DNA from 3 places in the Erwinia sp. LJJL01 genome. Region 3 is predicted to be linked to each of the others. Evidence: predicted binding sites of a transcription regulator. Region 3 holds the regulator's gene; each other region holds the start of a gene.

Region 1 (9,748 bases), 630 kb from region 3:
GTGATGAACGCCTGGAAAGCCGATCAGCGCGCCGGGAACATCACCTTTATTCCCGATGGCAACGGGGATTTCACCCGCGGCATGGAGATGCTGGTTGAGAAAGCTGACATTGGCTTTGGTCCGCGCTCATGGCGCTACTCAATGCTGGTGCGCAACGGCGTGGTAGAGAAAATGTTTGTCGAACCAAACAAGCCGGGCGACCCGTTTGAAGTGTCCGATGCGGATACCATGCTGCGCTATGTTGCGCCGGAATATAAGGTGCAGGAGTCCGTTTCCCTGTTCAGCAAGCCGGGCTGCCCGTTCTGCGCCAAGGCAAAACAGATGCTGATTGACCGTGGGATTCAGTTTGAAGAGATCGTGCTGGGCCAGGATGCGACCACCGTCAGCCTGCGTGCCGTTAGCGGCCGCTCCACCGTGCCACAGGTGTTTATCGGCGGGCGCCACATCGGCGGCAGCGATGATTTAGAGCAGTTCTTCGCGGCGTAAAACAAAAAGGGGATGGGCATGCTCATCCCCTACAACTTTACCCAGGGGTCGGACTTGCCGACCCACAACGCGATTACGCCAGACGCTGCTTCGCTGCGGTAATCGCTTTCGATACCTGATGCGGTGAGACGCCGCCTTGCGCATTACGCTTGTCGAGGCAGGATTGCAGCGACAGGATCGGGTAAACATCCTCGCCAATCACGCTGCTGAACTTCTGCAAATCAGATAACTTCAGTGCTTCCAGCGCCACGCCCTGCTTGATCGCTTCCACCACGGTTTCACCAACAATATGGTGCGCTTCACGGAACGGTACGCCTTTGGCGACCAGATAATCCGCCAGCTCGGTGGAGTTAGCATAGCCCTGCTCGGCCGCTTCCTGGCAGCGCGGACGTTTCACCTGAATGCCATCCAGCACCAGTGCCGCCATATGCAGACAGTCAGACCAGGTATCGAGCGCGTCGAACAGCCCTTCTTTGTCTTCCTGCATATCTTTGTTGTACGCCAGCGGCAGGCCTTTCAGCGTCATGCTCATCGCGGTCAGGGCACCCTGTACGCGGCCCACTTTGCCACGGATCAACTCCAGCGCGTCCGGGTTTTTCTTCTGCGGCATCAGGGAAGAGCCGGAAGTCACTTTATCAGACAACTCAACAAAGCCCGCCTCACCGGTATTGAAGAAGATCAGATCTTCGGCAAAGCGCGACAGGTGCACCATACCGATAGACGCATCGGACAGCAGCTCCAGCACATGATCGCGGTCAGAAACGGTATCAAGGCTGTTGCGGGTGGCAGAGGCAAAGCCTAACCAGCCGGCCAGCTGCTCGCGGTCGATTTCATAGGCGGTTCCTGCCAGTGCGCCACAGCCCAGCGGGCTGACGTCAAGGCGCTTCAGCGTGTCCTGCAGGCGGCTTTCGTCGCGCGCCAGCATCTCAACATAGGCAAGGCACCAGTGTGCAAACGTCACCGGCTGGGCGCGCTGCAGGTGGGTATAACCCGGCATCACCGCATCCTGATTGGCTTCCGCGGTGGCGATCAGCGCCTGCTGGAACTGACGTGTGGCGATCAGCAGCTCGCTGACCTGCGCCTTACACCACAGTTTCAGGTCGGTCGCGACCTGATCGTTACGGCTACGGCCGGTATGGAGCTTTTTGCCCAGCGAACCGACTTTGTCGATCAGCTTGCCTTCCACCCAGCTGTGAATATCTTCGGCGTCACTTTCCAGAATCTGCTGTGGATTCGCGCGCACTTCTTCCAAAAGAACATTCAGCGCGCCTTCCAGCTGCTGCTGCTCATCGGAGGTTAAAACATTGACGGTCACCAGCGCTTTGGACCAGGCAACGGAACCGGTGATGTCCTGCTCTGCCAGACGATAGTCGAAGCGCAGTGAGTCATTGAATAACTTGAAACGTTGATCTGCAGCCTGCGTAAACCGTCCACCCCAAAGTGCCATGATGCGTACTCCCTTCAAATAATGTAATAAGGGCGGCACATGTGCCGCCCCTACGAATGCCTGTAGGGGCGAGTTACCTCGCCCGAAATATTACTTCTTCTCGTTCAGCGCGCGGATGCGTGAAGAGAGCGAGAACAGACGGATAAAGCCGCCCGCGTGACGGTGATCGTACACTTCGTCTTCGCCGAAGGTGGCGAACTCTTCAGAATAGAGGCTGTTGGCCGATTTCTTCTGGATAGCGGTCACCTGGCCTTTGTACAGCTGCAGCACCACTTCGCCGCTCACATCTTCCGCCAGTGCAGCGGCAGAAGCCTGAATGGATTTACGCAGCGGTGCGAACCAGCGACCGTCATAAACGACATAGGACATTTCCAGGCCCAGCTGCTCACGCCATTTGAAGCTGTCACGGTCCAGAACCAGCTGCTCAACCGCGCGCAGCGCGTTAACCATGATGGTGCCGCCAGGCGTTTCGTAGCAGCCGCGGGACTTGATGCCCACCAGACGGTTTTCCACGATGTCGATACGGCCCACGCCGTGACGCGCACCAATGGCATTCAGTTTGTCCAGGCAGCCGAACGGGCTAAGCGCTTCACCATTGACGGCAACCACGCGGCCTTTCTCTACGGAGACGGTAACCTGCTCAGGCTGATCCGGTGCTTCCAGCGGATCGACGGTCCACACCCAGCAATCTTTGTTCGGGGCATTCCACGGGCTTTCCAGCACGCCGCCTTCGGTAGAGATGTGCCACGCATTTTCGTCACGGCTGTAGATTTTCTCCAGCGACGCGGTGGTCGGGATATTACGCTCTTTCAGATAGTCCAGCAGCGCTTCACGGGAACGCAGGTTCCACTCACGCCATGGCGCGACCACTTTCAGCTGTGGAGCCAGCGCAGTGTAGGTGGTTTCGAAACGTACCTGGTCGTTACCTTTACCGGTTGCGCCGTGGCACAGGGCATCAGCCCCCACTTTCAGCGCCAGCTCAACCTGCGCTTTAGCAATGATTGGGCGCGCCATCGACGTCCCCAGCAGGTAAGTGCCTTCATACAGCGCACCGGTCTGCAGCACCGGATAAACGTACTCGCTGATGAACTCTTCACGCAGGTCCACCACGTGACATTCTGACGCACCGGACTGTAACGCTTTCTGCTCAACGCCTTCCAGATCGCCACGTTCCTGACCGATATCCGCCACGAACGCCACCACTTCACACCCGCCGTAGTTCTCTTTCAGCCATGGAATGATGGCCGAAGTGTCCAGACCGCCGGAGTAAGCCAGTACGATTTTTTTGATGCTTTTGTCTTGCATTGTCTTTTCCTTGAAAACGTTTCTGTTTAAGCGAGGATACGGGTGCCGATGGACACGCCGTTAAATAGGGTCGGCAGCTGTTCGGCATGGCGCCAGCTGGCGATATCCACCGGGCGGCCCAGAGTACGGGCGGCTTCGAGTGCGGCATTTACTTTAACGATCATACCGTCGGTAATCACCCCGTCAGCGATCAGCTGCCCGGCTTTTTCCGCCGTCATCTCTTCGATGCGCTGCTTGTTAGCATCGAGAATACCGCTAACGTCCGAGAGCAGGACCAGATCGGCACCCAGCGTCGCGGCCAGTGCCGTCGCCGCCTGGTCAGCGTTGACGTTCATCAGCAGGCCATCAGCGGTGATGCCGATTGAGCTGACCACGGGCAGATAGCCCGCGCCCAGCAGCGTAGTAATCAGGCGTGGGGAACCCGGCGTTGCCAGCCCCACGTGACCCAGTTCATCATCAAACTGTGCCACCTCAACACTGCCGCCGTCGCCGAGACACAGGCCAACGGCATCAATGCCATGTTTTTTCGACCAGGCCAGCAGGGTTTTGTTCGCTGTACCCGCCAGCGCCCCGGTGATAATGTCGATCTGATCGGCGGGAGTGACGCGCAAACCGTTTTTCTTCTTCACCGGCAGCGCCAGCTTGCTCATCAGTTCATCGACCAGGCAGCCGCCACCGTGAACGATCAGCAGCGGTCGCTGATGCGTGGTACGGTAGCTAACCAGTGCAGTAAACAGACGCTCAAGCGCCTCTTCGCTGTCCAGCAGCACACCGCCTAACTTGATAATTAACGGATTGGTCATCAACTCAACTCGCTCTCTGTGATAGATAGAATTATCGGTTTCCATCTGGTCGCTGATATTGTATTTTTATTCACTATTAGTGCATGAATATTGATACTATCCTAACCCAAGGACTGTCAACAGTGAAGACAAAATTACCCCCTTTTATTGAGATTTACCGCCAACTGATTGCAACGCCATCAATCAGCGCCACCGACAGCGCGCTCGACCAGAGTAATGAAACTTTAATCAGTTTGCTGGCCGGCTGGTTCCGCGATCTGGGCTTCAGCGTGGAAGTGCAGCCGGTGCCCGGCACGCGCAACAAATTCAATATGCTGGCGAAGAGCGGCGAAGGCGCAGGTGGCCTGCTGTTGGCCGGTCACACCGACACGGTGCCGTTTGACGATGGCCGCTGGACGCGCGACCCGTTCACTCTGACCGAGCACGACAACAAGCTTTACGGCCTCGGCACCGCCGACATGAAAGGTTTCTTCGCCTTTATTTTAGACACCCTGCGTGATATTGACGTGTCAGCGCTGAAAAAGCCGCTGTATATCCTCGCCACCGCCGATGAAGAGACCACCATGGCCGGGGCGAAATTCTTTTCTGAATCCACCACGCTACGCCCGGACTGCGCGATAATCGGTGAGCCTACCTCGCTGAAACCGGTGCGGGCGCACAAAGGCCATCTGTCTAACGTGATCCGCATTCAGGGCCAGTCCGGCCACTCCAGCGATCCGGGGCGCGGCGTCAATGCCATTGAGCTGATGCATGAGTCAATCACCCAGCTGATGGCGCTGCGCAACACGCTGAAGACACGCTTCCACCACGACGGCTTCGCCATTCCTTATCCGACCATGAACTTCGGCCACATCAGCGGCGGTGATGCGGCCAACCGTATCTGCGCCTGCTGCGAGCTGCATATGGATATCCGCCCGCTGCCGGGGCTGACGTTAAGCGATCTCGATGAGCTGCTGAATGACGCGCTGGCCCCGGTCAGTGCGCGCTGGCCGGGTCGACTGACCGTGGGTGAACTGCACCCGCCAATCCCGGGCTACGAATGCCCGCGTGAGCACCAGCTGGTGCAGGTGGTGGAGAAACTGCTGGGGACCGAAACCGAAGTGGTGAACTACTGCACCGAAGCACCGTTTATTCAGGAAATCTGCCCGACGCTGGTTTTAGGCCCGGGATCGATCAATCAGGCACACCAGCCGGATGAATTTATCGATACCGCATTTATTAAGCCGACTCGCGAACTGATCGCCCAGGTGGTGCATCATTTTTGCTATCACTAAGTGAAAATCGGGGCAATTGACTGTGAAAACAGCCGTTTGCCCCTGATTTCAATTATTCGGGATGATAAGAATAACTTATCTCACTCCGTCGCCATTAAATTTCATAAATTCCCGCAAGTTAGCACCACAATGGGGCAGATTTAAGTCAATTGACGAATGGTTCTTAACGTGGCTAGATAAAAGGCTGCGTTATGCCCATAAGGGTGAAATAAAGTAACAAATACAAGAAGGGTGTCAGGGGTCATATGAACGAACAATATTCCGCAATGCGAAGTAATGTCAGTATGCTCGGCAAACTGCTCGGGGATACAATTAAGGATGCTCTGGGAGAGAACATTCTCGATCGGGTTGAAACAATCCGTAAGCTCTCCAAGTCATCACGTGCGGGAAATGATGCCCACCGTCAGGAACTGCTGACCACGCTGCAAAATTTGTCCAACGATGAACTGCTGCCGGTCGCCCGCGCGTTCAGTCAGTTCCTCAATCTGACCAACGTGGCCGAGCAGTACCACACCATTTCACCAAAGGGCGAAGGCCCGAATCAGACAGAGCTGCTGGCGAACACCTTTGAACGCCTGAAGCAGCAGCCGGACCTGACCGAAGCCGCCGTTCGTGAGGCCATTGAATCCCTGTCGCTGGAACTTGTTCTTACCGCGCACCCGACTGAAATTACCCGCCGTACCCTGATCCACAAACTGGTGGAAGTGAACAGCTGCCTTAAGCAGTTGGATCACAACGACCTGTCCGACTATGACCGTGGGCAGATCATGCGCCGCCTGCGCCAGCTGGTCGCCCAGGCCTGGCACACCGATGAAATTCGCAAATACCGCCCTTCCCCGATTGATGAAGCCAAATGGGGCTTTGCTGTGGTTGAAAACAGCCTGTGGGAAGGGGTGCCTAACTTCCTGCGCGAGCTGAACGAGCAGGTTGAAGAGTCCTTTGGCTATCAGCTGCCGGTCGATTTTGTCCCGGTACAGTTCACCTCGTGGATGGGCGGCGACCGTGACGGCAACCCGAACGTCACCGCCGACATAACCCGCCATGTGCTGCAGCTCAGCCGCTGGAAAGCCACCGATCTGTTCCTGCGTGATATCGCCGTGCTGGTCTCTGAGCTGTCGATGTCGGAATGTACGCCAGAAGTGCGCGAGCTGTGCGGCAACCCGGAAGCGCTGGAGCCGTACCGCGAGATCATGAAAAACCTGCGCGGCCAGCTGATGAGCACCCAGGCCTATCTGGAGCGCCGTCTGAAGGGCGAGCGCCTGCCGCGCCCGGCCAACCTGCTGATCTCCAACGACCAGCTGTGGGACCCGCTCTATACCTGCTATCAGTCACTGCAAGCCTGTGGCATGGGCATTATCGCCAACGGCCAGCTGCTCGATACCCTGCGCCGCGTGAAGTGCTTCGGCGTACCGCTGGTGCGTATCGATATCCGTCAGGAGAGCACCCGCCACACCGAAGCCATTGCCGAAATTACCCGCTACCTTGGCCTTGGTGATTATGAGAGCTGGTCAGAAGCCGACAAACAGGCCTTCCTGATCCGCGAGCTAAGCTCTAAACGTCCGCTGCTGCCGCGCCAGTGGGAGCCAAGCGCCGACACCAAAGAGGTGCTGGAAACCTGCCGCGTGGCGGCAGAAGTGCCAAAAGGCTCGATCGCGGCCTACGTGATCTCCATGGCGAAAACGCCGTCGGACGTGCTGGCGGTTCACCTGCTGCTGAAAGAGTCCGGGATAAATTACGCGATGCCGGTAGCGCCGCTGTTTGAAACCCTCGATGACCTGAACAACGCCAACGACGTGATGAGCCAGCTGCTGAATATCGACTGGTATCGCGGCCTGATTCAGGGCAAACAGATGGTGATGATTGGCTATTCCGACTCGGCGAAAGATGCCGGGGTGATGGCAGCCAGCTGGGCGCAGTATCAGGCTCAGGATGCGCTGATCAAAACCTGCGAGAAGGCCGGTATCACCCTGACGCTGTTCCACGGGCGCGGCGGTTCTATCGGCCGTGGCGGCGCACCGGCACACGCCGCGCTGCTGTCACAGCCTCCGGGCAGCCTGAAGGGCGGCCTGCGCGTCACCGAGCAGGGCGAGATGATCCGCTTTAAGTACGGCCTGCCGGAAGTGACCATCAGCAGCCTGTCGCTCTACACCGGGGCGATCCTCGAAGCCAACCTGCTGCCGCCGCCGGAGCCAAAAGCGGAGTGGCGCGAGATCATGGACCAGCTGTCCGATGTCTCCTGCAACATGTACCGCGGCTACGTGCGCGAGCATGCGGACTTCGTGCCGTACTTCCGCTCGGCAACGCCGGAGCTGGAGCTGGCCAAGCTGCCGCTGGGTTCACGCCCTGCCAAGCGCCGTCCGACCGGCGGCGTCGAGTCGCTGCGTGCTATCCCGTGGATCTTCGCCTGGACGCAGAACCGCCTGATGCTGCCCGCCTGGCTGGGTGCCGGTGCCGGCCTGCAGAAAGCAATGGAAGATGGCCACCAGGCAACGCTGGAAGCCATGTGTCGCGACTGGCCGTTCTTCTCTACTCGCCTCGGGATGCTGGAAATGGTGTTCTCGAAGGCTGACCTGTGGCTGGCGGAATATTACGATCAGCGCCTGGTCGACAAATCCCTGTGGTCGCTGGGTAAACAGCTGCGCGACCAGCTGGATTCCGATATTAAAGCGGTGCTGACCATCGCCAATGACTCGCATCTGATGGCCGACCAGCCGTGGATTGCCGAGTCGATTGCGCTGCGTAACGTCTATACCGACCCGCTGAACGTGCTGCAGGCAGAGCTGCTGCACCGTTCACGCCAGCAGGAAGCAGAAGGCGGCGAGCCGGATGCCCGCGTCGAGCAGGCGCTGATGGTCACTATCGCCGGGGTGGCGGCGGGGATGCGCAATACCGGTTAATCCGGTAACGCGGGCCGATCGAAAAAAATCATCGTCATCGTGGCCGGTGGAAATCATCGGCACGGGCCGATCGGAAAAAATGATCGTCATCACGACCTGTGGAAATCGTCGGCACGGGCCGATCGGAAAAAATGATCGTCATCACGACCTGTGGAAATCGTCGGCACGGGCCGATCGGAAAAAATGATCGGCCCCTACAAAACCGTAGGGGCGGACCTTCTTTTTCGGTCCGCCCTGAAACGTTTAAACCTCAGGCATTTACCACCGTTTCCGGGCGCACGCCCAGCGTGTGGCAGATGGCGTAGCTCAGTTCGGCGCGGTTCAGGGTATAGAAATGGAAGTCTTTCACCCCTTCGCGGCTGAGGATCTTCACCATATCCATCGCCACGTTGGCACCGACCATTTTGCGGGTTTCCGGGTCGTTATCCAGCCCTTCAAACATGCTGGTCATCCAGCCCGGTACGCGCACGTTCGTCATGGCGGCGAAACGCTGCAGCTGCCTGAAGTTCGATACCGGCAGGATGCCAGGCACGATCTCGACATCAATGCCGGTCGACACGCAGCGGTCGCGAAAGCGCAGATAGCTCTCCACATCGAAGAAGAACTGGGTGATGGCACGGTTGGCGCCCGCATCGATTTTACGCTTGAGGTTAATCAGATCCGCCTGGGCGCTTTTCGCCTCCGGATGCACCTCCGGGTAAGCCGCCACGGAAATATCGAAATCACCCACCTCTTTCAGCAGCGCAACCAGATCCGCCCCGTACATTTCGGGCTTGCCAGCGCCAGGCGGCAGGTCACCGCGCAGCGCGACGATATGGCGAATCCCATTGTTCCAGTAATCCTGAGCAATATTGCGCAGCTCATCGCGGCTGGCATCGATGCAGGTCAGGTGCGGGGCGGCTTCCAGACCGGTGCGGTCTTTAATGCCTTTAATGATGCTGTGCGTTCGGTCGCGCTCGCCGGAATTGGCCCCATAAGTCACCGAAACGAATTTCGGCTTCAGGCTGCTGAGGCGATCGATAGAGCTCCACAGGGTCTCTTCCATTTCACTGGTGCGCGGCGGAAAGAACTCGAATGAGACATTAATCTGCCCGTTAATCTCGGCCAGACTCTGATTCAGTGCTTCGCGCTGATTTGCATGGAAAAAACTCATACCCGCTTACCTCATCGATCGCTTTGGCTTATTTCTTCGCCGTCACACGTCTATCCGTTTAGACGTCCAGACATTCAAAATGACGGAATTTGCCTGGTCAGTCAACAGAAAAATCACGACCTGCGCTGACAGATACGCAATAAAGGTGAGGGAAATTCATACAGAGATTGTGCAGGGGCCAGGCATGCAGAGAAGGTGTAGGTGCCTGGCATGTCTGGCCCAAATCAGCAGAGATGGTGTAGGGGCCAGGCATGCCTGGCCCAAATCAGGAAGGGATTACAGCAGCTGTGCCAGGCGATTCAGGTCAGACTGGATTGCCCCGGCAGTAACATCGCGCCCGGCGCCCGGGCCGCGGATCACCAGCGGATTATCGCGATACCAGC
Region 2 (9,748 bases), 530 kb from region 3:
GGGGGCGAAGCGCCCGCGCTGAAGTCAGCGCCGCATCCTGACGAGACGCTGGAGCAGCGCCACGCGAAAATCATTGCGCAGATCGACGCGCTGAAACAGGCGTGGCTGGCGGCGGGCGATCTGCTGGCGCTGCTGGAAGCCTCCGGCGTTGACCGGCGTAGCTACAACAGTAAGCACTTACCTAACTGGCTGGAAAAAATCAGCCAGTGGGCGCAGCAGGCAACGGAAGATTACGAGGTGCCGAAAGATCTTGAGCGCTTCGGCCAGCGCGTGCTGCTGGATAAAACGAAAAAGGGTGAACCGCCGCGCCATGCGCTGTTTGACCAGATCGATGCCTTCCTTGCCGAGCCGCTATCGCTGCGTGACCTGGTGATTGCCCGCGCGCTGCACGAGGTGCGTTTTGTCACCCAACAGGAGAAACGCCTGCATGCGCAGCTGGGCTTCGACGACCTGCTGGGGCGCTTTGATGCCGCCCTGCAGCAGCCGGGCGGTGCGGCACTGGCGGCGGCTATTCGGCAGCGCTATCCGGTCGCGCTGATCGATGAGTTCCAGGATACCGACCCGCAGCAGTACCGCATTTTCCAGACGCTGTACGTGCGCCAGCCCGACAGCGCTCTGCTGCTGATTGGCGACCCGAAGCAGGCGATCTACGCCTTCCGCGGTGCGGACATTTTTACCTATATGAAGGCGCGCGCCGAAGTTAGCGCCCACTACACGCTGGAAACAAACTGGCGCTCTTCACCGGCAATGGTGGACGGCGTTAACCAGCTGTTTTTACGCCAGAACAATCCGTTCCTGTTCAGCGAAATCCCCTTTATCACCGTCGCCGCGGCGCAGCCGAACCAGACCTTAAGCTTTAGGCTCGATGGCCAGCCGCAGCCCGCATTGCAGTTCTGGCTGCAGCCGGGGGAAGGCGTGGGGGTAAGTGATTACCAACAGTTTATGGCCCGCCAGTGTGCAGCGCAGATCTGTCGCTGGCTCAGCGCCGGCCAGCTGGGTAAAGCGCTGATTGGTAAAGCCGATAAGCAGCGCCCGGTGCAGGCTTCGGATATCACTATTCTGGTGCGCAGCCGCAGCGAAGCTTCGGTGATGCGCGAGGCGTTAAACGGCCTGAATATCCCGTCGGTATATCTCTCCAATCGCGACAGCGTGTTTACCACCCCGGAAGCGCGCGAGATGCTGTGGCTGCTGCAGGCGGTGCTGGCACCGGAGCAGGAGAGAGTGTTACGCAGCGCGCTGGCCAGCAGTTTGTTTGGGCTTGATGCCCTGGCGCTGGATGCCCTGAGTCGCGACGAGCGCGCCTGGGATGCGCTGGTGGATGAGTTTGCCGGATATCGCCAGCGCTGGCTGAAACGTGGCGTGCTGCCGATGCTGCGCGAGCTGATGGTGCAGCGTCAGATGGCAGAGAATCTGCTGGCCTCCGATGGCGGCGAGCGTCGCCTGACCGATCTGCTGCATCTTGGTGAACTGCTGCAGGAGGCTGCTGCCACTCTGGACAGCGAGCATGCGCTGGTGCGCTGGCTGGCACAACAGCTTGAGCAGCCGGACAGCGCGGTGGCCAATCAGCAGCTGCGGCTGGAGAGCGACCGCCACCTGGTGCAGATAGTGACCATCCATAAATCTAAAGGGCTGCAGTATCCGCTGGTGTGGCTGCCGTTTGTGGCGAACTACCGCGAGGCGGATAACGGCGTCTATCACGACCGTCAGACCTTTGAAGCACTGCTCGATCTGCAGCAGGGTGAAGAGAGTGTGGAGCTGGCGGAGCAGGAGCGGCTGGCGGAGGATCTGCGCCTGCTTTACGTGGCGCTGACCCGTTCGGTGTATCACTGCAGCGTCGGCATTGCGCCGCTGATCAAAGGCAACCGTAAAAAAGAGGGCAACAGCGATCTGCACCGCAGCGCGCTGGGCTATCTGGTGCAGCAGGGGGAAGCGGCTGATGCCGCGGGCTTGCGCACTGCTCTGCTCGCGCTGCAAAGCGAAGCCACGTCACTGCTGGAGCCGGGCGAGCCTGATGACGCGCCGTGGCAGCCGCAGCGGGAGGAGGAGCAAAGCCTCAGCAGCCTGCAGATGGCGCGGACGCTGCGCGATGACTGGCGCGTCACCAGCTACTCCGGCCTGCAGCAGCACGGGCAGCCGACGGCACTGGACCTGCTGCCGCGGCTCGATGTGGATGCCGCCGGCGAAGCCAGCGCCGAGCGGCTGCCGCAGCTGACGCCGCACACCTTTCCGCGCGGTGCCGCGCCTGGCACCTTCCTGCACGGCCTGTTTGAAACGCTGGAGTTCACTGAAGCCGTTGACGATGCGTGGCTGATGCAGCAGCTGAGCGGGCAGGGGCTGGATGAAGCCTGGCTGCCGGTGGTGCGCGAGTGGATTACGCGCATTTTACAGACGCCGCTTAACGACAGCGGTGTCTCGCTTCACCAGCTGCCCGCCGATGCGCGCCGGGTGGAGTTACAATTCTACCTGCCGATTGAACGCCTGCTAAAAGCAGAAGCGCTCGACGCGCTGGTACGTCAGGACCCGCTGTCGGCGGGCTGCCCGCCGCTGGATTTCTATCAGGTGCAGGGCATGCTGAAAGGCTTTATCGACCTGGTGTTCTGCTGGCAGGGGAAATATTACCTGCTGGACTACAAATCCAACTGGCTGGGTGAAGACAGCAGCGCCTATACCCAGCAGGCAATGGCGCAGGCGATGCAGTCGCACCGCTATGATCTGCAGTATCAGCTCTACACCCTCGCGCTGCACCGTTATCTGCGCCACCGCCTGGCGGACTATGACTACCAGCAGCACTTTGGAGGGGTGATCTATCTGTTTCTGCGCGGCCTGGACGGCACCGATGCCAGCAATGGCATTTACAGCACGCGGCCCGCGCCGGAGTTTGTCGAGGCGCTCGACCAGCTGTTTGCCAAACAAGCGGAGAGCGGCGTATGACGCTGGCTGAATTACTGAAACAGGCGCAGAGCCTGCGCCTGCTGCGCGCGCTCGACGTGCAGTTTGCCCGGATGGTGGCAACTGAGCAGCAGCCCGCGCTGATGCTGGCGGCGGCGCTGGTCAGCCGCGATGCGGGAGAGGGGCACGTCTGCCTGCCGCTGGACCAGCTGCAGCCGGAAGCCTTTTTCGCCGGGCGTCACCCTGAGCTGGCGCAGGCGCTGTGGCAGGCGGCGGGCGCACCGGACGACTGGTCAACGCTGCTGCTGGCGCAGCCGGCGGTCAGCGACGGCAGCGCGGCAACGCCGCTGGTGCTGCACCAGCAGCGTCTCTATCTGCACCGCATGTGGCAGAGCGAAGGCGAAGTGGCGCAGTTTATTCAGCGCCAGCCGATCCCGCAGGTGCGGGAAGAGGCGCTTATTCGTCTGACGCTGGACCGCTACTTTGGTCAGCAGCCTGATGACTGGCAGAAGATAGCCGCGGCGGTGGCGCTCACGCGGCAGGTGGCGGTGATTTCCGGTGGCCCTGGCACGGGCAAAACCACGACGGTGGCGAAGCTGCTAGCCAGCCTGATCGAACTGTCGCCGGGTACGCCACGCATTGAGCTGGCGGCACCGACCGGTAAAGCGGCGGCGCGCCTGACGGAGTCGCTGGGCAAAACTCTGCAGAGCCTGCAGCTGGATGCTGCGGTGCTGAAAAGCTTTCCGCAGGAGGCGACCACGCTGCACCGGCTGCTGGGCGCGCTGCCCGGCAGCCAGCGGATGCGCTATCACGCGGCGAACCCGCTGCACCTCGACGTGCTGGTGGTGGATGAAGCCTCGATGGTCGATCTGCCGATGCTGGCCAGCCTGATCGCCGCGCTGCCGCCGCAGGCCCGGGTGATATTCCTCGGCGATCGTGACCAGCTGGCCTCGGTGGAAGCCGGTGCTGTGCTGGGCGATATCTGCCGCTGTGCCGAGTCTGGCTACAGCGTGCAGCGTGCCGCCGAACTGTCGCGCCTTACCGGCTGTGAAGTGGCAGGGCGGGACGATGCTGATGCGCCCCAGGTGCGCGATGCTCTCTGCCTGCTGCGCAAAAGCTACCGCTTCACGGAGTCTTCAGGGATTGGCCAGCTGGCACTGGCGGTGAATGCCGGTGAGGTGAAGCGGGTGGAGCAGGTCTTTGCCCAGGGCTTTAGCGATATCAAGCGTCACGCGCTCAGCAGCAGCGAAGACTATCAGCAGCTGCTGAATGAGTGCGTGGCGGGCTATCGTGACTATCTGATGCGGCTGAAGAGCGGAGCATCACCTGCGGAGGTGCTGTCGGCCTTCAGCCGCTTCCAGCTGCTGTGCGCGCTGCGCGAGGGGCCATTTGGCGTGGCGGGGTTGAATGAGCGCATTGAGCAGGTGCTGCGTGCCGCCGGACTTATCCGCCGTAATGTGGCGCTGTACGGCAAATGGTATGCCGGGCGGCCGGTGATGATCGCCCGTAACGACCGCGCGCTGGGGCTGTTTAATGGCGATATTGGTATTGCGATGCTGGATGACGAGCAGCAGCTAAAGGTGTTTTTCCCGCTGCCGGACGGCACGATTAAAGCGGTGCAGCCCAGTCGCCTGCCGCCGCACGATACGGCCTTTGCGATGACGGTGCATAAATCCCAGGGATCGGAGTTTGAGCACACGCTGATGGTGCTGCCAAACCAGGTAATGCCGGTATTAACGCGGGAGCTGGTCTACACCGCGATTACCCGCGCCAAACAGCAGCTGACGCTGTACGCCGATAAAGCGGTATTTAGCAGTGCGGTGAAAATGCGCACCCGGCGCCGGAGTGGATTAGTAGAGCGCCTGACGATTGCGTAGGGGCGGAGCGCTGTTTGGGTCCGCCCGAGGGTCGACCGGAAAAAATGGTCGACCCCTACGATTCACTTCAGGATATTCGGTGCTGCAGGTTTTTTGTAGGGGCGGACCGCTGTTTGGGGCCGCCCGAGGGTCGACCGGAAAAAATGGTCGACCCCTACAGTTCACTTCAGGATATTCGGTGCTGCAGGTTTTTTGTAGGGGCGGACCGCTGTTTGGGTCCGCCCGAGGGTCGACCGGAAAAAATGGTCGACCCCTACAGTTCACTTCAGGATATTCGATGCTGCAGGTTTTTTTTAGGGGCGGACCGCTGTTTGGGTCCGCCCGAGGGTCGACCGGAAAGAATGGTCGACCCCTAGGATTCATTTCAGGATATTCGATGCTGCAGGTTTTTTTTAGGGGCGGACCGCTGTTTGGGTCCGCCCGAGGGTCGACCGGAAAGAATGGTCGACACCTAGGATTCATTTCAGGATATTCAGTGCTGCAGGTTTTTTGTAGGGGCGGACCGCTGTTTGGGTCCGCCCGAGGGTCGACCGGAAAAAATGGTCGACCCCTACGATTCACTTCAGGATATTCGGTGCTGCAGGTTTTTTGTAGGGGCGGACCGCTGTTTGGGGCCGCCCGAGGGTCGCCCCCTACGGTTAATCGCGCGGTGCGGGATTAACTCTGCCGGGTATGCACGCTGGCTTCGTGCAGGTCGACCATCAGCACTTTTGAACGGCGCTGATAGTTATACATCTCTTTTTTGCTCTCCGGCAGCAGCTCGACGTCCACCGGCATAAAACCGCGCTCCTGGAACCAGTGAATGCTGCGGGTGGTCAACACGAACAGCTTTTTCAGCCCCATCTGCCGCGCCTGCAGCGCGACGCGCTCCAGCAGCGCCTCGCCGCGTGAAGAGCTGCGATAATCCGGGTGAACCGCCACGCAGGCCATCTCGCCGATCTGTTCTTCCGGGAACGGATAGAGTGCCGCACAGCCGATGGTCAGGTTGTCGCGTTCAATGATGGTGAACTTGTCGATCTCCATCTCCAGCTGTTCACGCGAGCGGCGCACCAAAATACCCTGCTGCTCCAGCGGGCGGATCAGCTCCAGAATGCCGCCGATATCGTTAATGGTGGCGCGACGGATCTGCTCGGCGCTCTCCATGACAATCTGGGTACCGATACCGTCGCGCGAGAACAGCTCCTGCAACAGGGCGCCATCCTCCTGATAGCTGATCAGGTGGCTACGGCGCACGCCGCTGCGGCAGGCCTTCACTGCACCGCGCAGGAAGCGCACCGTGCCGGAGTGATAATCCTCGTCGCTCTCCAGCTCTTCGATGCGCTTTTGCGCCTCGTTCGGGAACAGCTCAGAGACAATCATGCCATCGCGGTTGGTCACGCCCTGCTCGGAGCAGAAGCCGATCATCTTCTCGGCCTTGAGCTTAATCGCCAGCTGCGTCGCCACCTCTTCTGAGGTCAGGTTAAAGCTTTCGCCGGTCACGGAGACCGCTACCGGGCCCATCAGCACGATAGCGCCGCTGTCGAGCTGACGATGGATCGCCTCTTCATCAATGCGGCGAATGCGCCCGCTGTGGCAGTAATCCACCCCGTCATCGACGCCGAGCGGCTGGGCGATAATAAAGTTACCGCTGACGACATTAATATGCGCACCCTGCAAAGGCGTATTGTTGAGGCTCATCGACAGGCGGGCGGTAATATCCAGCTGTAGACGGCCAGCGGCCTGCTTCACCAGCTCCAGCGACTGAGCATCCGTGACGCGGGTGTGTTTATGGTAGAGCGGTTCCAGATTGCGCTCGGCAAGGCTGGCGTCGATCTGCGGGCGGGCGCCGTACACCACCACCAGGCGGATGCCGAGGCTGTGCAGCAGGCCGATATCATTAATGATGCCGGAGAAGTTCTCGTGCTCGATGGCTTCACCACCCAGCATAATGACAAACGTTTTACCACGGTGGGCATTGATGTAGGGAACGGTATGACGAAATCCCTGAACCAGCTCGGTACTACGTTCCTTCACGGCAAACCCTCTCTGCATTATTATTCGGTAAAAGTGTATTTTTATTCTTTTCTCGCCCTGGGTGCAAGTGACTTTTATCCTTACTTATCACCCGCTCGCGCATTTCCAACAGTCTAATATGCTGCATTTATTCGCTTTTTCGGGGTGACACTGCCTGGTGGATTCGTTAAAGTTTTTGCAAAATTTTCTCTATTGGCTTTTTATTAGACAAATTACAGCATCTGGAGTGGCATGACCGATTCAACTTCGCTTAACCGGCGGCGATTTCTACAGGGCGCCGGGGCCGTCTGTCTGCTCAGCGTTAGCCGGGTAGGCTGGGCAGCCAGCAGTCACGTGGTGGCCATCCGCATCTGGCCTTCCACTACCTATTCGCGCCTGACCATTGAGTCGAATACCGCCCTGAAATATAAGCAGTTTGCGCTGAGCAACCCTGACCGCGTGGTGGTGGATATTGAAAATATTCATCTTAACCACGTGCTTAACGGCGTCGCCAATCTGGTACGCCAGGATGACCCCTACATTAAAAATGCGCGCGTGGGTCAGTTTGATCGCAACACCGTGCGGCTGGTGCTGGAGCTAAAACAGAACGTCAGCCCGCGGGTGTTCACCCTCGATCCGGTCGCCGGGATTAAAAACCGTCTGGTGCTCGATCTCTACCCGGCGCGGGACCGGCCGCAGGATGATGATCCGCTGCTCGCGTTGCTGAAAGATTACAACCAGGGGGATCTGGAACGTAGCCAGCCAGCGGAGGCCGCGCTGCCGGGCAAAGCAGGGAGAGACCGGCCGATTGTGATAATGATCGACCCTGGCCACGGCGGGGAAGATTCCGGCGCGATTGGTAAGCATAAGACGCGGGAAAAAGATGTGGTGCTGAAAATCGGCCGCCGCCTGAAGCAGCTTATCGACAAGCAGCCGAATATGCGCGCTTATATGACGCGTAATGAAGATGTGTTTATCCCGCTGAAGGTGAGGGTGGCCAAAGCACGCAAGCAGCGCGCCGATCTGTTTGTGTCGATTCATGCCGATGCCTTCACCAGCCGCGCGGCGCGGGGCTCTTCGGTCTTTGCCCTGTCGACTAAAGGGGCAACCAGCACCGCTGCGCGTTTCCTCGCTCAGACGCAGAATGAATCGGATCTGATCGGCGGCGTCAGCATGAGCGGCGACCGTTATCTCGACCACACCATGTTTGATATGGTGCAGAGCCTGACCATCAACGACAGCCTGAAGTTTGGTAAAGAGGTGCTTTCGCGCATGGGGAAGATTAACCATCTGCACAAGCGCAGCGTTGATCAGGCTGGGTTCGCGGTATTGAAAGCGCCGGATATCCCGTCAATTCTGGTTGAGACGGCTTTTATCAGCAATGTTGAAGAGGAGCGCAAGCTGCGCACCACGCGTTTTCAGCATCAGGTGGCAGATTCGATTCTGGCGGGGATAAAAGCCTACTTTGCCAACGGCGCGTCACTGGCACCGCATAAATAGTCAGCGGGCGGAAAGGATTCTGCCGGGATATTGGGTAAGGGGACAAATTTCAGATACAAAAAAACACCCTTAAGGGTGCTTAATTGGTTGCGGGAGCCGGATTTGAACCGACGACCTTCGGGTTATGAGCCCGACGAGCTACCAGGCTGCTCCATCCCGCGTCCGATTGACGCTTTAACTCTACTTCTCACCACGAGACAAAATTGGTTGCGGGAGCCGGATTTGAACCGACGACCTTCGGGTTATGAGCCCGACGAGCTACCAGGCTGCTCCATCCCGCGTCCGCGTGGTTTGTCGCTTCCATCACGACACTATCTTTTACTGCTGCTTCACTAAGCTGCTAGTGAATTGGTTGCGGGAGCCGGATTTGAACCGACGACCTTCGGGTTATGAGCCCGACGAGCTACCAGGCTGCTCCATCCCGCGTCCGTGGAAGCGCACTATACGCCTGATGGGTTTTGTTGCAACCCCTTTTTGCGGATAAGTGGGTAAAATCGTGCTTATAACTCATTTTTTAACCCAGCTGCTGAATTGTTGCACAAATGCGTACTTTTTCCGGCGGCACGTTTAAATCTGACCACGCCTTTGCTATCTTCGCCCAGGGTTCCCGTATAAAGGTAAACAAGGCATGAAAGGACGTTGGGCGAAATATCTGGTGACCGGCACGCTGCTGGCACTGCTGGCGGGCTGTTCGTCAAAACCCACCGATCGTGGGCAACAGTATAAAGACGGGAAACTGGATCAGCCGCTCGGGCTGGTCAACCAGCCTAACGCTAAAGGCCGCCCGGTTAATGGCAGAGACTTTGCCGACCAGGTGGGGCAGATCCGTTCATATTCATCGGGCATGTATTCGCGCCAGTCGGGCACCTACAGCGCGATTGAGAGCTGGCTGATGGCCGGGGGCGATACGCGCCAGCTGCGCCAGTTCGGACTGGATGCTTATCAGATGGAAGGCACCGACAACTATGGCAACGTGCAGTTTACCGGGTACTACACGCCGGTGATTGAAGCACGATATACCCGCCAGGGTGAGTTCCAGTATCCGCTTTACCGCATGCCGCCAAAACGTGGCCGCCTGCCAAGCCGTGCAGATATCTACAGCGGTGCGCTGGGTGAACGCTATATCGTGGGTTACAGCAACTCACTGATGGATAACTTTATCATGGATGTGCAGGGCAGCGGCTACGTTGACTACGGCGACGGGCGCCCGCTGACCTTCTTCGGCTACGGCGGGAAAAACGGCCATGCCTATCGCAGCATCGGCAAAGTGCTGATCGACCGCGGTGAAGTGAAGCGTGAAGATATGTCGATGCAGGCGATTCGCCACTGGGGTGAAACGCACAGCCCGGAAGAGGTGCGCGAACTGCTGGAGCAGAACCCATCCTTTGTGTTCTTCAAGCCCGAAACGTTTGCGCCAGTACGTGGGGCAAGTGCGGTGCCGCTGGTGGCAAAAGCCTCGGTAGCTTCTGACCGTTCGCTGATCCCACCGG
Region 3 (9,748 bases):
ACATTTGGTAGATTACTTATAGTCAGGCACGTTACTATAGCATTGTTGGGTTACTGCTCCGTAACGCTATCCCTTTAAATGCTCCTTGCCGGATACGCTATTATTCATTCAGTATCGGTTCTGATTCGCACCCTTCGTCAGGTCATCATTACCCGCACGCGTAGCCGCCCTGAAACCGGGAGGGGATAACGTTATGCCAGCAGATTTATCCGGCATAGTATCAACAAGGATAAAAGATGAGTGTACTTCCGGTTATTGTGGTGTTCGGGCTGTCGTTCCCACCGATATTTTTTGAAATTATTGTGTCACTGATGCTGTTCTGGCTGGTACGACGGTTGCTGACTCCGACCGGAATTTACGATCTGGTCTGGCACCCTGCACTGTTTAATACTGCGTTGTACTGCTGCCTGTTCTGGCTGGTATCCCGTTTGTTCGTCTGAGGTCTGAGTGAAAGCACTTACAAGAAAAATTTCTCGCGTCGCCATTACCCTGCTGCTGGTGATCGTTGCCGTTGTCCTTATTTTCCGCGTATGGGTGTTCTATACCGAATCGCCGTGGACGCGTGATGCCAAATTTACCGCCGACGTGGTGGCAATCGCCCCTGACGTCAGCGGTTTGATCACCGATGTGCGCGTGCATGATAACCAGCTGGTCGCTAAAGACCAGGTCCTGTTCACCATCGATCAGCCGCGCTACCAGCAAGCGCTGGATGAAGCGCAGGCTGATGTCGCCTACTATCAGGCGGTGCTGAGTGAAAAACGTCGCGAGGCGGCGCGCCGCAACCAGCTCGGGGTTTCCGCCATGTCGCGTGAGGCTATCGACCAGGCAAACAACGACTTCCAGACCACTGAACATCAGCTGGCGAAAGCCGTCGCCGTGCGCGACCTGGCGAAGATCGACCTCGATCGCACCGTGGTGAAAGCCCCATCCGCAGGTTGGATCACTAACCTGAATGTCTATACCGGTGAGTTTATTACCCGTGGTTCTACCTCGGTAGCACTGGTGAAAAAAGACTCCTTCTACGTGCTGGCCTACCTTGAAGAGACCAAGCTGGATGGGATCCGCCCGGGTTTCCGTGTGGAAATTACGCCGCTGGGCAGCAATGCGGTGCTGTATGGCTCTGTGGATAGCGTTGCCGCGGGCGTTACCAACAGCAGCAGCACGGTCGACAGCAAGGGCATGGCCACCGTCGACTCCGACCTGGAATGGGTGCGGCTGGCGCAGCGTGTCCCGGTGCGTATTCACCTTGATAAGCAGCCGGGCAACCTCTATCCGTCCGGGACCACCGCGACCATCGTGGTGACCGGGGCGCAAGATCGTCAGCAGCATGAGATGTCGCCAATGATGAAACTGATGCATCGCCTGCGCGAGTTTGGCTAAGGCGAGGCCTATCATGCAGTGGTATCGTCTGCGCTATCCGATCAAACTGACCTTTGCCATCCTTCTGGCGCTGTGTGTCGGCTTTGAATTTAATCTCGAAACGCCGCGCTGGTCGGTGATGACTGCGGCAATTGTCGCGGGCGGCACCGGGTTTGCTGCCGGGGGCGATCCGTTCTCCGGCGCGCTGCGTCATCGCGGCATGCTGCGTATTATCGGCACCTTTATCGGCTGTATCGCCGCGCTGGCCATCATGATCACCACCATTCGTGCGCCGGTCGTCATGCTGCTGCTGTGCTGCATCTGGGCTGGCGTCTGCGTCTGGCTCTCCTCGCTGATCAAGGTCGAGAACTCCTACGCGCTGGGACTGGCGGGCTATACCGCGCTGATTATTGTGGTCAGCGTTGACGCTAACGGCTCCCTGCTGCTGGCTCCGCAGTTTGCGGTTGAGCGCTGTAGCGAAATCGTAATCGGTATTGTCTGTGCCATCCTCGCCGACTTGCTGTTCTCCCCACGCTCCATCAAGCTGGATATCGACCGTGAAATCGATGCGCTGCTGGTGGAGCACTATCGTCTGATGCAGCTGTGCGTTTCGCATGGCGATAAAGAAGAGGTCGATAAGTGCTGGGCCGGGCTGGTGCGCCGTACCACCGCGCTGAACGGCATGAGAACGCATCTGATGATGGAGTCCGGGCGCTGGCAGAAGGTCGATCGCCGTCTCAAGGTGCTCCACTCCCTCTCACTGACGCTGATCACCCAGGCTTGTGAAACCTTCCTGATCCAGAACACGCGTCAGGAGTATGTCCCGCCGCAGTTCCACCTTTTCTTTGAAAAACCGGTGGAAAATATCAGCGATATCCACAAGCGCATGAAGATTATGCGCCGGGTCATCACCCTTAGCGGCAGTAAAAATACCCCGGAAACCATCCGTAACTGGGTTGGCGCTGCCAGCCGCTATCTGCTGTTAATGAAGGGCATTCACACCAACAGCAGCATCAGCCGGATGGAAGAAGAGGTATTAAATACCGAACCGGTGGTAAAAATGCGTTCGGCAGAAACCCGTCACGCGCTGGTTAACGGCGTGCGCACCTTTGTTGCCACCGCCGTCGGTTCGCTGTTCTGGCTGTGGACCGGCTGGACTTCCGGCAGCGGTGCGATGGTGATGCTGGCGGTGATTACCGCGCTGGCAATGCGCATGCCAAACCCGCTGATGGTGGCGAAAGACTTCCTGTACGGCATGATCGTCGCCATTCCGGTTGGCGGGCTGTACTACATGGTGATCATGCCGAACACCCAGCAGAGCATGCTGCTGCTCTGTATTGCGCTGGGGATCATGGCCTTTATCTGCGGCATTCTGATCCAGCGCCGCCAGATCGGTACGCTCGGCGGGCTGGTGGGCACCATCAACATCCTGACGCTGGATAACCCGATGAAGTTCAACATCAGCGTGTTTCTCGACGGGGCGCTGGGCCAGGCGATCGGCTGCTTTGTTGCACTGCTGGTGATCCTGCTGATCCGCGATACGTCGAAAGCCCGGGTTGGCCGCACGCTGCTTAATCGCTTTATGTATGCGGCGGTTTCGGCGATGACGACCAATACGGCGCGCCGCCGCGAGAACCATCTGCCCGCGCTGTACCAGCAGCTATTTATGCTGCTGAATATCTTCCCCGGCGATGTGAACAAGTTCCGTCTGGCGCTGACGCTGATTATCGGCCATCAGCGGCTGCGCGCCGCTGACGTTCCCGTCAATGCCGATCTGTCGGCTTACCACAAGCAGCTGCGCCACACCGCCGACCGGGTGATCTCCGCCAGCAGTGATGGCAAGCGGCGCCACTACTTTGAGCGCCTGCTGGCGGAGTTCGACATTTATCAGCAAAAGCTGGAGCAGTATCAGGCGCCACAAAGCGTGACCGAGCCCGTTGCGCTGCTGGCTGGCATTCTGAAGAAATATCAGAATACCCTGATCGAGATTTGATCTTGCCGCTGACGGCGCCTGCCGTCAGCATTTTTCCCGGCCATAATCCCCCCGATGATGCCCTTTTGTCACAAAACCTCGCGGTTTTGCCATCTATACTTAATCCAGCTGAAGGGTAAACACATCTGGAGAAAATCATGACGATCTCAACGCTTAAGGACAACGACCTGTTTCAGACCGGTTTCCTGGTAAACGGAAAGTGGCAGCAGGCGGCCAGCACTTTTGAGGTGCTCAACCCGGCGACGGGGGAAGTGGTTGCTGCGGTGGCTAAAGCGGGTAAGGCGGAAACGGAACAGGCGATTGCCGCCGCCGCCGCGGCATTCCCGGCGTGGCGGGCAAAAACGGCCAAAGAGCGGGCCGAGATTCTGCATCGCTGGTATCAGCTGATGATTGAAAACAAAGCCTGGCTCGGCCAACTGATGACCGCCGAACAGGGCAAGCCGTTAAAAGAAGCCGAGGGTGAAGTGGAGTACGCCGCCAGCTTTATTCAGTGGTTTGCCGAGCAGGCCAAGCGCGCCAACGGTGAGATTATCCCACCGGCCAAGCCCGGCAGCCGTATTCTGGCCACGCGCGAGCCGATAGGTGTGGTGGCGGCAATTACCCCGTGGAACTTCCCGATGGCGATGCTGACGCGCAAGCTGGGTCCGGCGTTAGCGGCGGGCTGCACCGGCATCATCAAACCGGCGAATAACACCCCGCTTTCAGCCTTTGCCCTGCTGGCGCTGGCGAAAAAAGCGGGCGTACCGGACGGCGTTCTCAATGCGGTCGCGGGCGATACTCACGCCATCAGCGACGCGATTATGGCCAGTAAAGCGGTGCGCAAAATCTCCTTTACCGGTTCCACCCAGGTCGGCAAGCTGCTGATGCGCAATGCGTCAGAGACGATGAAAAAAGTCTCGATGGAGCTGGGGGGCAACGCGCCCTATATCGTGTTTGAGGATGCCGATATAGATGCGGCGGTAAAAGGGGCCATCGCCAACAAATTCCGCAACGCCGGGCAGGTCTGCGTCAGTGTGAATCGCTTCTATATTCATAACAGCGTCTACGACCGCTTCGTTAACCAGCTGGCAGACGAAGTGAAAAAGCTAAAAGTCGGCAATGGCATGGATGAGGGCGTCGTGGTTGGCCCGCTGATTGAGGCTTCGGCGCTGGAAAAAGTCGAGGAGCACGTCAATGATGCGCTTAGTCATGGCGGCAAGGTCATTACCGGGGGAGCGCGTCACGCGCTGGGCGGCAACTTCTGGCAGCCTACGGTGATTGCCGAAGCGAATGAAAGCATGAAGCTGTCACGGGAAGAGACCTTTGGTCCAGTGGCGGCGTGCTTCCGCTTTGATGAGGAAGAGGAGGTGATCCGCCGTGCCAACGACACCGAATTTGGCCTGGCAGCTTACTTCTATACGCAAAACCTGCAGCGCGTATTTCGCGTCTCAGCCGCGCTGGAAAGCGGCATGGTGGGAATTAACGAGTGTGCGGTGTCCACCGAGCTTGCGCCGTTTGGTGGCGTAAAAGAGTCGGGATTAGGGCGTGAAGGCTCGGTGCTGGGGCTGGAAGAGTATATGGAAGTGAAAGCCCTGCATATTGGCGGACTTTAACCCAACGGGCGGCAGTCGCCGCCCAGCTGTGTGTCCTGCGGAGCAGACCGAATGAAAAGAGAGATTTTCGACTTTGATGTGATTGTCGATCAGGCACATTTCTTCCGGCAGTTCAGCGAACGATTTGCCCTGACGGATCGTACCATCGCCGATCTGGACAGTCTGTGGGATGCTATCACCGGGCCGCAAATGCCATTACCGTTGGAGATTGAGTTCGTCAATTTGGGCAGCGGCCAGAGGCGACGCTACGGCGCGCTGATTCTGCTATTTGATGAAGCGGAAGAGGAGCTTGATGGCGAGTTTCGCTTTAACGTTAAATAGTCAGGCAAAAAAAGGGCCCCGGCGAACGGGGCCAAAGGGTTCGTCTTGCCGGGCAACGGGTGTGCCCATCGACGAGGAATTACTTATACAGCTCGGCGGTGACATGCCAGTTATCCTGATTGCGCGCTTCAACAATTCGGTAAGCACTGGCACCTTCACTATCCGCTTTCTGTGACACCTGCTGACGGATATCCGACGGCACGCCTGCCACACCGCTTAATGTAATCGTCCCCGCAGATTGCAGATTCTCTGCCTGTTGGTTATTGACCAGCTGTGCGGCGCTGGCGCCGAAACTGACCAGTGAAAACAGGCTCAATGCAGCGATGGTTGTTTTGATTTTCATATTTAATCTCCTCATTGTGACCAACAACCTGCGGGCTTCGACTTTATGACCGCGGTCATGTCACGGACGGGCGCTGACAGCGCCCGATGTCTGTTCGTTAACGGTTATTTATACAGTTCAGCCGTTACGTGGTAGTTGCCGTCGTTACGCGCTTCAATCACACGGTAGGCGCTGGCACCCTGCTGATCCGCTTTCTCAGACAGCTGATGACGAATATCCATGGTAGTGCCGTTAATGCCGCTCACGCTGACGGTACCGACTGACTGCAGGTTCTGATTATTAACCTGATCGTTAGTCACCAGGCTGGCAGCGCTGGCACCAAATGAAAGAACGGAAGCAAGACCTAAAGCAGCGATGGTGAAGGTAGTTTTCATGATATGACTCCAGAAATTGGGTTGGGCGGTAACCGAAAGGGCTAAAAAACGTTTATTATTCTTGGGGTTACCGTAATTTTTTTTGTTTTTACTCTCAGACAGATACGAACTTATTTGTACAGCTCGGCAGTAGCATGCCAGTTGCCATTCACATTATTTTCGATAACGCGATAAGCGGTGGCACCTTTCTGGTCGGCTTTATCGTTCAGCGCCTGGTGGATATCCATCGGTGAACCCGCAATGCCGCTTACGCTGACAGTGCCGATTGGCTGAAGATTTTTAGCCTGTTCTGCGTTGATAGATTCAGCGGCGAAAGCGCCGAATGACAGAGCAGAAAGAAGGCCAAAGGTAGCAATAGTAGTGGTAACTTTCATGATTTGATTCCTCGTCAACTGTTTTTATCTTTTTAATTACTGTGATTTGCATCACGAAAACAAGTATAGATCTAATAACGTAAAAAATTAATAGCATGCTAATAATGTTTTGTTGGGATTCTTGTGATGTGAAGGGGTTTTTAATAACCAACCGTTATAAAAAACGCTTATATTTTACCCTCACCCCGTTAAATGCTTGGAAAAACATCAGGCTGCGTGAAATTAACAATTTGTGCGCTTATTAGGGATAGATCACATTGCTGGAAGAAATTTAAGCGGGTGATGGCGGGCGTATTGACCAGCAAAGGCAGTGAGATCTGCTGCTGAGTACTGAATTATCAGGGGAATAGCAAAGGGCCGTATGATGACGGCCCTGAGGATTTCGTCGCATAGAACAAAGTTGTACGGAGGAGACCTACGCCACGATATGCATAAGTCTTATAAGCGGCATGCTTTACAGTTCCTGTTCGAACAGGACCAGAATGGCATCGTGCAGCTGCTTAACGGTGAACGCACGGGCTGGCGTAATAAAGATAGTGTCATCACCGGCAATGGTTCCGAGGATGCCTTCGGCTTTCCCCAGTGAATCCAGCAGGCGTGCGATCAGCTGCGCGGCACCTGGGCTGGTGTGAATAACCACCAGTGCATCATTGAAGTCGATATCCAGCACCAGATTCTTAAGCGGGCTGGTGGTGGTCGGCACGCCCAGCTCAGCAGGCAGGCAGTAGACCATCTCCATTTTCGCGTTACGCGTGCGCACCGCGCCGAACTTGGTCAGCATGCGTGAGACTTTCGACTGGTTGATATTTTCGAAGCCATCTTCCTGCAGCGCGCTGACGATTTCGCCCTGCGAGCTGAATTTTTCTTCTTTTAGTAAGGCCTTGAACGCCTTAATTAACTCTTCTTGTTTTGATGGGTTACGCATAGGTTACCGATTCGAGGAAAATAGAAGCCATGCCCGTGGCGGGATATTAAATTATTATGCAATTAAATGAATTTTTATGCAAATGGGAAATGGTGCAGCCGCCGGCTAAAGCCGCCAGGGGCGTGCAGTTTAACAGAGTTTGAATGGGAAAAAAAATTTGCTGACGGCTTGCTGAAGCGGGCAAGAAGTGAACGATTTGTTATAATAATGAGGTTGTTCCAGTTAGCGCTAACGGTGTAATGTAACGCCGAATCACGATGATATCCTGTCGTGCTGAACCGCCAGCTAAACTCGCGTTTCAGCAAATCCGGATAGAGCAACATGGATTTCACGGCACAATAAATGCTTAATATAATAAGGAGTTTAGGATGAAAGTTGCAGTTCTCGGTGCAGCAGGTGGTATCGGCCAGGCATTAGCCCTCCTGCTGAAAACCCAGCTTCCGGCAGGTTCAGAACTCTCTCTGTACGATATCGCCCCAGTGACTCCCGGCGTGGCGGTCGACCTAAGCCATATCCCTACCGCAGTGAAAATCGAAGGCTTCAGCGGCGAAGATGCCACCCCGGCGCTGAAAGGTGCTGACGTGGTACTGATCTCCGCAGGCGTGGCGCGTAAGCCGGGTATGGACCGTTCTGACCTGTTCAACGTCAACGCCGGTATTGTGCGTAACCTGATTGAGCAAGTCGCCTCAACCAGTCCTGGCGCCCTGATCGGTATCATTACTAACCCGGTTAACACTACCGTCGCGATTGCAGCGGAAGTGCTGAAGAAAGCCGGTGTTTATGACAAAAACAAACTGTTCGGCGTCACCACGCTGGACATCATCCGTTCCAACACCTTTGTTGCTGCGCTGAAAGGCAAGCAGCCAGAAGAACTCAACGTGCCGGTGGTTGGCGGTCACTCAGGCGTGACGATCCTGCCGCTGCTGTCGCAGATCCCAGGCGTCAGCTTCAGCGAGCAGGAAGCTGCTGACCTCACTAAACGCATTCAGAATGCCGGTACCGAAGTGGTTGAAGCGAAAGCGGGTGGCGGATCGGCCACGCTGTCGATGGGGCAGGCCGCGGCGAAATTTGGTCTGTCACTGGTACGTGCGCTGCAGGGCGAAAGCGATGTGGTGGAATGTGCTTATGTCGAAGGGGACGGCGAATACGCGCGTTTCTTCTCGCAGCCGCTGCTGCTGGGTAAAAAGGGGATTGTTGAGCGCCGTCCGATTGGCCAGCTGAGCGCCTTTGAACAGCAGTCGCTGAATGGCATGCTGGATACGCTGAAAAAAGATATTGTGCTGGGTGAAGATTTTATCAAGTGATTAAGTCTTCCCCAAAATAATTGGCGTCGCAACAAGGCGGCAAATGTACGAATCCCCGGGAGCTTACTTTTGTAAGTGACCGGGGTGAATACATGCAGCCAACGCAGTTGCGGCGTCAAGTATGAAGGGGATTATTGCGTCTGGATCTCGTCCGGGTACTCCAGCACCGTGACCGGCATCGTCATCTTCTTCTCGTTGCGCGTGATATCGACGTTAATCACCGTGCCCGGGCGGATCTCAGCCACCTGGTCCATGGTTTCTACCGGTGATACCGCCGCCGCATTATTCACGCGGGTAATCACATCATTGACCTGAATACCGGCTTTATCTGCCGGGCCGCCGGCCTTCACCTCAGTCACCACGATGCCCTGATTATGATCCATACCTGATGTCTGACCGCTGTAGCGGCGGAATTCGCGCCCGGTAATGCCGATATAGCCGCGTATTACCCGCCCGTCGCGGATCAGTTTCTCCATCACCTTCGTCGCCAGCTTGGTAGGAATTGCAAAGCCCAGACCTTCCGGCGTTTCGCCGTTGCTGCTTTTATCAAAGGAGAGGGTGTTAATGCCCATCAATTCGCCCAGCGAGTTAATCAGCGCGCCGCCTGAGTTGCCGCGGTTAATAGACGCATCGGTCTGCAGGAAATCCTGATGGCGGGAAGGGCTGAGGCCAACCCGTCCGGTGGCGCCAATGATACCCTGCGTCACCGTTTGCCCGATGTTATACGGATTACCGATCGCCATCACCAGGTCGCCAACGTGCGCGACGCGCTGCGGATTGATCGGGATCACCGGTAAATTCACCGCATTGATTTTCAGCACCGCCAGGTCGGTCAGTGAGTCAGAACCGACCAGCATCGCTTCAAAGTAGCGGCCATCCTGCAGATTGACGATGATCTGGCTGGCGTCGTTGATTACATGCTTGTTGGTCAGAATATAGCCGCGCGGATCCATGATCACCCCAGAGCCGAGCACATCGCTGGTGCCGTTGGCGCTGCGGTTGTAAACATACACTACCGCAGGCGCGGCGCGTTTTACCCCCGCGTTGTAGCTGACCGGCTGAAGATCGGCGCTGTCGTCGGCAGTAGACAGCAGATCGCTGCCCAGCCGCAGGCCCGGCACGGCTACCAGAAGGATAGCGGCCACAATCAGGCCGAAGATCGC

Evidence for each region. The regulator ArgR, encoded in region 3, controls arginine synthesis, uptake and breakdown. The targets are predictions, from matches to a motif close to ANTGAATAAAAATACANT.
Region 1: argE (acetylornithine deacetylase) is a predicted target of ArgR. The motif match lies at 4,099-4,116, and genes of this name have one in related genera.
Region 2: argA (amino-acid N-acetyltransferase) is a predicted target of ArgR. The motif match lies at 6,812-6,829, and genes of this name have one in related genera.

The regions. Positions count from the first base shown of each region.
Region 1 is NZ_CP178576.1:2,051,906-2,061,653, reverse strand. It holds gene ACLI4M_RS10390 (redoxin family protein) at 1-486, shown strand, start outside; gene argH (argininosuccinate lyase) at 560-1,933, opposite strand; gene ACLI4M_RS10380 (argininosuccinate synthase) at 2,024-3,238, opposite strand; gene argB (acetylglutamate kinase) at 3,265-4,041, opposite strand; gene argE (acetylornithine deacetylase) at 4,164-5,315, shown strand; gene ppc (phosphoenolpyruvate carboxylase) at 5,561-8,212, shown strand; gene metF (methylenetetrahydrofolate reductase) at 8,463-9,365, opposite strand; gene ACLI4M_RS10355 (bifunctional aspartate kinase/homoserine dehydrogenase II) at 9,642-9,748, opposite strand, start outside.
Region 2 is NZ_CP178576.1:892,361-902,108, reverse strand. It holds gene recB (exodeoxyribonuclease V subunit beta) at 1-2,931, shown strand, start outside; gene recD (exodeoxyribonuclease V subunit alpha) at 2,928-4,766, shown strand; gene argA (amino-acid N-acetyltransferase) at 5,424-6,797, opposite strand; gene amiC (N-acetylmuramoyl-L-alanine amidase AmiC) at 7,011-8,258, shown strand; tRNA gene ACLI4M_RS04995 (tRNA-Met) at 8,343-8,419, opposite strand; tRNA gene ACLI4M_RS04990 (tRNA-Met) at 8,463-8,539, opposite strand; tRNA gene ACLI4M_RS04985 (tRNA-Met) at 8,608-8,684, opposite strand; gene mltA (murein transglycosylase A) at 8,887-9,748, shown strand, end outside.
Region 3 is NZ_CP178576.1:1,423,056-1,432,803, reverse strand. It holds gene aaeX (p-hydroxybenzoic acid efflux pump operon protein AaeX) at 237-440, shown strand; gene aaeA (p-hydroxybenzoic acid efflux pump subunit AaeA) at 448-1,380, shown strand; gene aaeB (p-hydroxybenzoic acid efflux pump subunit AaeB) at 1,394-3,352, shown strand; gene ACLI4M_RS07455 (NAD-dependent succinate-semialdehyde dehydrogenase) at 3,490-4,944, shown strand; gene ACLI4M_RS07450 (barstar family protein) at 4,996-5,265, shown strand; gene yhcN (peroxide/acid stress response protein YhcN) at 5,345-5,608, opposite strand; gene yhcN (peroxide/acid stress response protein YhcN) at 5,713-5,982, opposite strand; gene yhcN (peroxide/acid stress response protein YhcN) at 6,093-6,356, opposite strand; gene argR (transcriptional regulator ArgR) at 6,811-7,281, opposite strand; gene mdh (malate dehydrogenase) at 7,650-8,585, shown strand; gene degS (outer membrane-stress sensor serine endopeptidase DegS) at 8,717-9,748, opposite strand, start outside.